3 regions of the Rhizobium sp. BK049 genome follow, and region 1 is predicted to be linked to each of the others. Evidence: riboswitches for the same ligand, from Rfam matches in the RefSeq annotation. Region 1 holds a riboswitch; each other region holds the start of a gene.
What was found. Region 1 has a riboswitch for cobalamin ahead of bluB (5,6-dimethylbenzimidazole synthase). Riboswitches for the same ligand answer to the same signal wherever they lie in the genome.
Positions count from the first base shown of each region.

Region 1 (3,272 bases):
ACGAGTGCCGACTTACCTCACGGAAGAATACCCGCATCTTCTGGATAAAATCTCGAAAATGCGCTAGGAATTGATCCAAGCTTATTAAGAGAAACACGTTAAGAGACAAGGTACGGCGGATGGACGCCACCTTTGACCGATCGACACTTTCTCATTCCCGGACGACGCCGTGAAACGCCGAAATCTGTCTCTTGCTCTTGTGCTTGCGCTGGCATCACCGGCCGCAGCACAGACCAGCGCTATTTGCAACGACTTGCGCGGTCGCCTTGCCGACCTGCCACGATCGATCGGTAGCAATAACGGGCCGGAAGCGCGCCAATATGCAAATGCCATGGCCGAGCAGAACCTCGAGCTGCGCAAGGTCCGCAACGATCTGCGCAATAACGGATGCACTTCAGGCAGCATGGTCGTGATTGGCAGTGACAACGCCGATTTTTGCGCCGAACTCTCTGACGCCGAAGCCCGGATGATCGACAATATCCGTTATCTCCAGGAGCGCCGCGACGAGCTGCGCAACCACGGCGACGGCAGTGACGACGCGCGCCGAGAATTGACGGCGGCACTCGAACGCAATGGCTGCAACAGCGACAATTTCTATGCCCCGACCGAGCGTAGCGCAGACGACCCCGTCCCGAGTGTCGAGGAACAGGCGATGCGCACCGATACCTTCATTCCGCTCGGCGGCGGTGAAGAGACCGATCTGCGTTACGGCCTGCCGAGGGCCGAAATGTTTTCACCGATCAGCACCATCTGCGTGCGCAGCTGCGACGGTGGCTTCTTCCCGATCAGCTCAAATACCACCTCGGTGGATTTCGGCCGCGATGCCCAGACCTGCGCCAAGATGTGCCCCGGCATCGAGACCGAGCTCTTCTATCGCGACGTGACGAGCACCGACTCCTCGAATATGATCTCGGTCGCAACGGGCGCGCCCTATAGCGCCATGAAGAACGCCTTTGTCTACAAGAATCGCGCGCCTGGGGAGAAAAATTCCTGCGCCTGCAATCTCACCGCCTATTACGAGGAGATGCGCGGCAAGCAGGCCCTGATCGAACCGCCACAGCAGGGCTCGATCACGACGGTCCGCACTAAACCGCCGACGAAAGATACTGCGGCAGCATCAGCCCCGCCGCAGCCATCCGTTCCCGAACGTCCCTACGACCCCACGCAGAACAAGGTTCGTCAGGTCGGCCCGCAATTCCTTGCCGGCGACCAGGGCTCGATCGACCTTGCCAATCCGGCGACGCCGGGCCCGCAACCACAGCAGCAGTAATTGCTACGGGTCGTTGCGTCCCCATCCGTCGTGGAAAACGAGTTCCTCGAGCGGCAGCCGCTGCCGCCAACCTTTGACCGAAAGTTCCGGTTCGTCATAGAGACGGTCGACAAAGCCGGCGCAGAGCCAGGCGACCACCTCGATATGCTCCGGTATGCGGAGAATTGTTTTCAGGTCGCCTTCACGAAAGATGCTGACCCAGCCGATGCCGACCCCTTCGGCGCGGGCCGCGAGCCAGAGATTCTGGATGGCGCAAACGGTCGAATAGGAATCCATCCTCAGATTGTGCGTCCGTCCCAGCACCACGCTGCCGCCGCGGGTGGGATCGCAGGTTACGCATATCCCGAGCGGCGCCTCCACGATGCCTTCGAGCTTGAGGGATCGATAGGCCTGCCGCCGCTCGCCTTCGAACATCGAAGCTGCCTCTTCGTTGGCCACGGCAAAGGCGTTGCGCACGCGGGTGCGGACGGCTGCACTTTTCACGAGAATGAAATTCCATGGCTGCATGAAGCCGACCGACGGCGCATGATGGGCGGCGGTCAGGAGCCGCGCCACGACATCGTCGGGCAAGGGATCGGGCAGGAACTGGCTGCGCACGTCACGCCGCGTCATGATTGCGTGATAGACGGCTTCACGTTCGGCCATGGAAAAACCGGATGCCGCCGAAAGGGCATCCGCATCAAAGGGTCGCATCGTCAAATCCCCAACAACGCAACCGCCCGCCGTCCGCGCGGGTTGGGTCTATCTCGCCAGGCCGGTCTTCTGACTTGGCTTCATCCATCTGCCGCAGCCTTCCCGGCAAAAGCCAGTGGCGTGATGAAGCGGCAGACGTCGGCCTTACAGCGTTGGGCACGTTCCGGCCTTGCACCGGATTCCCGATTCTCCCGCCTGGACGGCGGGCACCTGACGGCGCATCTATTTCAGGAAACCAGCGCGGCGGCAAGTACAGGCAGACCGAACCTGAAACCTCCATCGCAGAGGGGTGATCCAGGAGCGGATCGCCAGCCGCCCCGAACGGCGATGCCAGCTCGCAAATTTTGCGTGACAATGGGCGACCGCGACGCTACATACGCCGGATGTCGACGACTTCAATCTACGCCTCGCGATTTTATTCGTACCGCTGCTCCCAGCGGATGCGGGTCCGTGCGTAACTGAATTCGACGCGACGACAACCCGAACAGCCGCTAGTCTACCTGGCGGCTTTTTTGTTCCGCACGGTATGACCAAACAGGAGCCATGCCGTGCCCGATACCATCGATGATCTGCGTATCCTCGAGATCACCCCGCTGACCAAACCCGCCGATATCATTGCGGAAATCCACCGCGACGCCGTGGTCACCGAAACCGTGACCAGCAATCGTGCTGCGATCCATAAGATTCTCCAGGGCGAGGACGATCGCCTGATCGTCGTCATCGGCCCCTGCTCCATCCATGACCCGATTGCCGCCCGGGAATATGCCGCACGACTTCAGGAGCAGCGACGGCGCTTCTCCGACGATCTCGAAATCGTCATGCGCGTCTATTTCGAAAAGCCCCGCACCACCGTCGGCTGGAAGGGCCTGATGAACGATCCGCATCTCGACGGCAGCTACCGCATCGAGGAAGGGCTGCGCATTGCCCGGCGCCTGCTGCTCGACATCAATGCCATGGAGCTTCCCGCGGGCGTCGAGTTCCTCGACACGATCACGCCGCAATACATCGCCGACCTCGTCAGCTGGGGCGCGATCGGCGCGCGCACGACGGAAAGCCAGATCCATCGCCAGCTCGCCTCCGGCCTCTCCTGCCCGATCGGCTTCAAGAACGGCACCGATGGTAGCGCCCGCGTCGCACTCGATGCGATCCTGGCCGCCTCGCAGCCGCATCACTTCCCCGCCGTGACCAAGGACGGACAGGCGGCCATCGCGTCGACCACCGGCAACGAGGACTGCCACATCATCCTGCGCGGCGGCAAACAGCCGAACTATGAAGCGGCCGACGTCGAAGCAGTGGTCGGCGAAGCCGT
Region 1 covers NZ_JACHYV010000006.1:38,720-41,991, reverse strand. The annotation lists gene FHT70_RS08130 (DUF2865 domain-containing protein) at 170-1,270, shown strand; gene bluB (5,6-dimethylbenzimidazole synthase) at 1,274-1,963, opposite strand; cobalamin riboswitch at 2,005-2,192, opposite strand; gene FHT70_RS08120 (3-deoxy-7-phosphoheptulonate synthase) at 2,512-3,272, shown strand, end outside.

Region 2 (3,272 bases), on a different contig from region 1:
CGTGTCGGTGCTGCTCGTCAATGGCGCTGCGTCCGGCCTGATCGCCATGCGCGACGAGCCGCGCGAGGACGCCGCGGCCGGGCTCTCGGCGCTCAAATTGGCCGGTGTCAAGGCGATGATGCTGACCGGCGACAACAAGCGGACGGCGGCAGCCGTCGCAGACATGCTCGGCATCGACTGGCGGGGCGAGATGATGCCCGAGGACAAGCAGCGGGTCGTCGGCGAATTGAAGCGCAAGGGCTTCATAGTCGCCAAGGTCGGCGACGGCATCAACGACGCGCCGGCGCTCGCCGCCGCCGATATCGGCATCGCCATGGGCGGCGGCACCGATGTGGCGCTGGAGACGGCCGATGCCGCCGTGCTGCACGGGCGCGTTGGCGACGTGGCGCGAATGATCGCGCTTTCGCAGCGGACGATGCGCAATATCCTCGAGAATATCACCATTGCACTCGGGCTGAAGGCTGTCTTCCTGGTGACCACGATCATCGGAATCACCGGGCTCTGGCCGGCGATTCTCGCCGATACCGGAGCCACCGTGCTGGTTACGATCAACGCGCTCAGGCTGCTCCGCGTAGAGGAATAAATCCTTTCCTCTTCGGAGCGCCGATTAGGGCCGATCCGGAATCGAAAACCGCAGAGCCGGCTACAGGCCGGCTCTCGTCGTTCAGGCCTTCTCCACAGTTCGTTTTGTTTAAGCCTTCATTATCCATGTTTTTCACAGGAACGCAGTGATTTCAAACCTACCGTAACGCAACGCACAAACCATCCGTTGACGTGAATTTCGATTCGCGTACTATATCTAGTGTTCAAGGTTCCTTCGATTCGTGAGGATCGCGGGCTAAGACGGGAATACGGTGCGTCTCGCCATGAGGGTGGGACAAGGCCGGAGCTGCCCCCGCAACTGTGAGCGGAGAGCAACTGTCCGATTTCGGGTCACTGGGGCATGATGCCTCGGGAAGGCTGGGCAGGTGCTTCGACCCGTGAGCCAGGAGACCTGCCTTGAATGAAACGTCCACGGGCGGGGTGTCCGGAAGGTCGCGTGCATGCAGCGGAATGATCCGCGCTGTTGCGCTGCCCCGAACGACCGCATGAGCACTTCGGGGTTTGAAGTCATGTCGAGAGCATCAAGGCCGGCGCCCGCGCACATCCTGCGAGGGACCAAGTCAGGCGTTTAAAGCGCCAACCTTGCCAGATCACTATCAAGCATTTCCCCGGACGCCGCATGGCGCCCGATCCCAGTCCTGCGTCCTGAATTCATTGACTTCACGAGGAACATGATGAGCGTTACCGTTTACAGCAAGCCGGCCTGTGTCCAATGCACGGCCACTTACCGCGCCCTCGATCGCCTGGGCGTGGATTATGAGATCGTCGATATTTCCGAGGATGCCGAAGCGCTCGATCGCGTGCGTGGCATGGGCTACATGCAGGTTCCGGTCGTCGTTGCCGGCGAGCAGCATTGGGCGGGCTTCCGCCCCGACATGATCAGCGCACTCTCCTGACCGGAGAAAAGCGGTGGGGCTGATCGTCTATTATTCCAGCCGATCCGGGAACACCCATCGTTTCGTCGAGAAGCTGGGATTGCGCGCGGCGCGCATCCCCCTCGGCGCTGAGGCCATCCACATTCGCGAACCCTATGTGCTGATCTCGCCTACCTATTGCGGAAACGGTGGTAAAGGGGCCGTGCCCAAGCAGGTGATCCGCTTCCTCAACGAGGCGGAAAACCGCTCCAACATCCGCGGCGTGATTGCTGCGGGCAACAGCAATTTCGGCGAGACCTATGGGCTCGCCGGCGATGTCATCTCGAAGAAGTGCCAGGTGCCGTACCTCTACAGGTTCGAGCTCCTGGGAACTGCCGATGATATCGCCAACGTCAAAGACGGGATGGGACGATTTTGGACACGGGAACAAATCTGACGCGGGACGCGGGCGCAAAACCGCTGAAAGCGGCCGAAACACTCGACTATCATGCACTGAACGCGATGCTGAACCTCTACGACGACGAGGGAAAGATCCAGCTCGACAAGGATCGCGTGGCGGCCAAGCAATATTTCCTGCAGCATGTGAACCAGAACACCGTGTTCTTTCACAATCTTCGGGAAAAGCTCGATTACCTCGTCGCGGAGGGCTATTACGAGCAGGAGGTTCTCGACCAGTATTCCTTCAATTTCGTCCGCGACCTGTTCGATCAGGCCTATGCCAAGAAATTCCGGTTTCCTACCTTCCTCGGGGCTTTCAAATATTACACCAGCTATACGCTGAAGACCTTCGACGGAAAGCGCTATCTCGAGCGCTACGAAGACCGCATCTGCATGGTGGCGCTGGCTTTGGCGCGCGGCGATGAGGCCCTTGCTCGCGACATAGTCGACGAGATCATTTCCGGCCGCTTCCAGCCGGCAACGCCCACCTTCCTCAATGCCGGCAAGAAGCAGCGCGGCGAACTCGTTTCCTGTTTCCTGCTGCGCGTCGAGGACAACATGGAATCGATCGGCCGGTCGATCAATTCGGCGCTGCAGTTGTCGAAACGCGGCGGCGGCGTGGCCCTGTCGCTGACCAATATCCGCGAGGCGGGCGCGCCGATCAAGCAGATCGAAAACCAGTCCTCCGGCATCATCCCCGTCATGAAGCTCCTGGAAGACAGCTTCTCCTATGCCAATCAGCTCGGTGCGCGGCAGGGGGCGGGTGCGGTTTATCTGAACGCCCATCATCCCGATATCATGCGCTTTCTCGACACCAAACGTGAAAACGCCGATGAGAAAATCCGCATCAAGACGCTGTCGCTCGGCGTTGTCGTGCCCGACATCACCTTCGAACTCGCCAAGAACAATGAGGACATGTACCTGTTCTCGCCCTACGACGTGGAACGGGTCTACGGCGTGCCTTTCACCGAGATTTCGGTGACGGAGAAGTACCGGGAAATGGTGGCGGACGCCCGCATCTCGAAGAAGAAGATCAAGGCGCGCGAATTCTTCCAGGTCATCGCCGAAATCCAGTTCGAAAGCGGCTACCCTTACATCATGTTCGAGGACACGGTGAACCGCTCGAACCCGATTGCCGGGCGCATCTCCATGAGCAACCTCTGCTCGGAGATACTGCAGGTGAGCGAGGCGAGCGACTATCATGACGACCTTTCCTACAAGCATCTCGGCAGGGATATTTCCTGCAATCTCGGCTCGCTGAACATTGCTGCGGCGATGGATTCGACCGACTTCGGCAAGACGATCGAGACCTCGATCCGGGCGCTGACAGCGGTGTCCGATATGAGCAATATCTCC
Region 2 covers NZ_JACHYV010000042.1:7,147-10,418, reverse strand. The annotation lists gene FHT70_RS28450 (heavy metal translocating P-type ATPase) at 1-583, shown strand, start outside; cobalamin riboswitch at 793-1,017, shown strand; gene nrdH (glutaredoxin-like protein NrdH) at 1,278-1,499, shown strand; gene nrdI (class Ib ribonucleoside-diphosphate reductase assembly flavoprotein NrdI) at 1,513-1,914, shown strand; gene nrdE (class 1b ribonucleoside-diphosphate reductase subunit alpha) at 1,893-3,272, shown strand, end outside.
Region 2: another riboswitch for cobalamin. It lies ahead of nrdH (glutaredoxin-like protein NrdH); the one in region 1 lies ahead of bluB (5,6-dimethylbenzimidazole synthase).

Region 3 (3,272 bases), on a different contig from region 1:
AGCGCTATTCCGACGACTGAGCCTTCGGCCGCAGGAAGCGGCGGGGAAGCGTCAGGATGGCAAGCCCCAACATGGCGGCCAACGCCGTCAGGGACGCCATGCTGGCAGGATGAAGCGGCACCTTGCTCCAACTCGGCTTGACGATATTGGCGGTATTGAATGCCTCGCCGCTGAACTGGCAGGTAATGAAGGCAAGCCCGCGACCCGCCATCTCGGCGTCGATGGCCGAGATGATTTCGCCCGCCGCGGTTGCCTCCCGCGGCATCTCACGCATCGCCAGCAGCACGGCTTTCGTCGCCGCGAGATAGGCATGGGCGCATTGGTTGAACGGGCTCTCCTCGTCCGTCACGCTGCCGGGCATCCGACCCCAGAGGCAATAGGAATACTGGATTTCGGCGTAGTTCAGGACACGCCGGAACGATTCGTTCGTATCGGCCGCCCGTGACGCCAGCATGCTGATGCTGCTGCGATACTCCGAAATGATCGCCATCTCGCCGTGGGAAATTGCCGGAATATCGAGCCCGGTATCGGAGCCGCCAGAGCTGCTCCCATGGCCGAAAGCATTTCCGATAAACATTGGCAACAGGCTCGCGATGAGACCGAGAAAAGCAAACCTGCCAATATGCTGCATCACCGGAACGCCGACCGCAGTCCACTCTTGGCGGCAAGACCCCTTTCTGCCAGCGCTCCGAAAACCAGACCGAGCGTTGCCCAAAGGATCGCATGCATGCCGAGCGAGGTGGTGCGGAACCGCCAGAGTACCATCGCCGAGAAATTCTCGGGCACCTCGTTGATCGGCGGCAACAGATAAAGCACGAAGCCGATGAAGACGAGATAGGCGATGCCGGCGATGATCGCGCCGTTCCAGAGACCGAAGCGCTCGCCAAGGCGGCGCGACAGCGCGACCGCGGCAACCAGCGAGGTGAGCGAAACGACAATCATCAGGAAGAACAGCTCGGTCCTGACGCCGATCGTTTCGGGATTGCCGACCGCCGGGGGGTTGGCCGGATATTTGATTCCGGGAACAAACACCACTGCCACGAAGGCGGCAATGGCGATAACGGCCGAGGTGCCGCGCGCCGAGAGGCTGCTGAAGCGGCCATGTACCAAGGCGAAGGCGAGCGAAAAGAGCCCTCCGACGGCGATACTGTAGGCCATGACGCCGGTGAAAAGGCCGAGACCAGCCTGCGTGGCCCGGCTGACGATTTCAGGTTCGGTAGCTTCGCCCGCCGCCTGGGCGCTCGCCTCCTCGAAGGCGATTGCCGCATCGACCAGCGGCTCGCCGAAGATATGGGCGAAAGCGAAAACGAGGATACCAGCAATCAGGCCCGCGAGCATGCCGCGAAGCAGAAGCTTTCCAACCATGTCAATATTCCCCCTAAGCATGTCGCGCAAAAGTGTGCAGCGGTTTTGCGATAACGACATGCGTAAACAAAGACCTAAAGCGCGAAAAGCGAATCTGAAAGATCGCGATGCGCTTTAGTGGCAGGGAAAGCCGAGCAGATGGCGGCCGTCATGCACGAATTCGTGCACATACATGCCGTTGAACAGCGCCATCGCGCCTTCCTCGGTGCCGACGAAATAAAGAACGATGAGCATCAGCAGGCCGCCGAAAACCGCCCAGGGCAGGATTTCCCCTACAGGGATTGGCGCCGGTGCCGCAACGGGCGCGAAAGTGGTGTCAGACATGTATCCCTCCGGAATGACGCGTTCAGTCGAAAGAGTGTTGTGCGGCAGGGTCTGACTTCCAGCGTAAAGAACTTCGAAACGCTGGTCACAGTGGCGCGACCGCGCCGGATTTCCACCGGCTTCCAAACCCGCAACAGCACGGTTATATCTGGACGCCGAAGAGACTGTCAACGAAACTTCGAGACGCCGGCGAAGGGTCGTCCCCACCATATTGCGAAGATCGGAACAACCGTGAATACCCGCCTCACCTGGATCTGTCACGGCGCCACGGCGGCGAGCCGCAAGGCCCTGTTCCCGCTGGATGAGCCGCTGGAAGACAAGGCCGCTGAAGAAGCCGGCCGGATGACCGCCCTGCCTCGCGCCGACCGGATCGTCACGAGCCCGGCTTTGCGTGCCCGCCAGACCGCTACAGCCCTCGGTCTCGACGCTCAAATAGAACAGCGGCTTGCCGACTGCGACAATGGCCGCTGGGCCGGCAGGCCGATTGCGGCAATCGGCACCGAAGAGCCGGAGAACCTCATGGCTTGGATGAGCGATCCGGAAGCCGCCCCACATGGCGGCGACAGTTTTCTCGGTCTGCGGACGCGCGTCGCCGGCTGGATGGATGAACAATCCACGCTCGGCGGTCATGTGATAGCCGTCACCCATGCATCGATTATAAGAACAGCGATTGCGCATGTGCTTCAGGCTCCCCTCCCCTCCTTCTGGCTCATCGATGTCGAGCCGCTGGTGGTCGTTCGGATGACCAGCAATGGACAGCGCTGGTCGCTGCGCCTCTAGAGAATTAGACATCCCTCATACTATCCAGCCTTACGCAAGCAAATCGCGTCATCTCTATTGAACCGGTCTGACCGGGACTACTTCCTTGTCCCAAGGAGACGGAAGCTATGGCATATGATTGGAGTGGGGAGCGTACGCGGCGCCTGCGCTTGATGAGGGTCGTGACGCTCACCTTAGTTATGGTCGGTCTGGTCGTCAGCGTTCCGCTGCTGATCGTCACCGCCTGAAGAGCGAGACAGGGCGAGCGATGCGACAGCACGCTCGCCCTCGTTCTTTCGTGGGGCTCCCCTCGTCTTGAATCCGGACATCCTCTAATCTTCCAAGCAGCACCAGCGAAACGCCGTAGCGCAGCCGAGGTCCGGACAGCACCGCAACGGACGGGCTGCCACCTCCAACAATTCGCCTTATGGTTTCAACGAACATTTCAGATTTTCGTGATAGTCCGGCAGAGGGTGGAGATGGAGAATGCGATAATGCCTGCGTTTTTTCGAAGCAGGGCCGGAAGGCAATGCGTGTCGGTTGTGGTTTTCGGAGTAACCCTCTGGATCCTCGGCACGGTGCTGCACTTCGACGACCGCCTCGTCTCCTTCATGACCAGTTTCGGCGAGTACGGGGCGGATAAGCTCGTTCTGGCTCTCGGCATCGCTGGCGCGATGAGCTTCATCTATTCGGTGCTGCGCATCGCCGACCTGCGCAAGGAAATGGAGCTGCGCGCCACCGAACAGGCTAAGGCCGATTGGACGGCAACCCACGACCATCTGACCAAGCTGCCGAACCGCTACGCCTTCGAGCGCAAAATCCTC
Region 3 covers NZ_JACHYV010000002.1:315,583-318,854, reverse strand. The annotation lists gene FHT70_RS03450 (sulfite oxidase-like oxidoreductase) at 1-20, shown strand, start outside; gene FHT70_RS03445 (hypothetical protein) at 5-577, opposite strand; gene FHT70_RS03440 (CbtA family protein) at 631-1,365, opposite strand; gene FHT70_RS03435 (CbtB domain-containing protein) at 1,480-1,689, opposite strand; cobalamin riboswitch at 1,715-1,864, opposite strand; gene FHT70_RS03430 (histidine phosphatase family protein) at 1,921-2,469, shown strand; gene FHT70_RS03425 (bifunctional diguanylate cyclase/phosphodiesterase) at 2,943-3,272, shown strand, end outside.
Region 3: another riboswitch for cobalamin. It lies ahead of FHT70_RS03435 (CbtB domain-containing protein); the one in region 1 lies ahead of bluB (5,6-dimethylbenzimidazole synthase).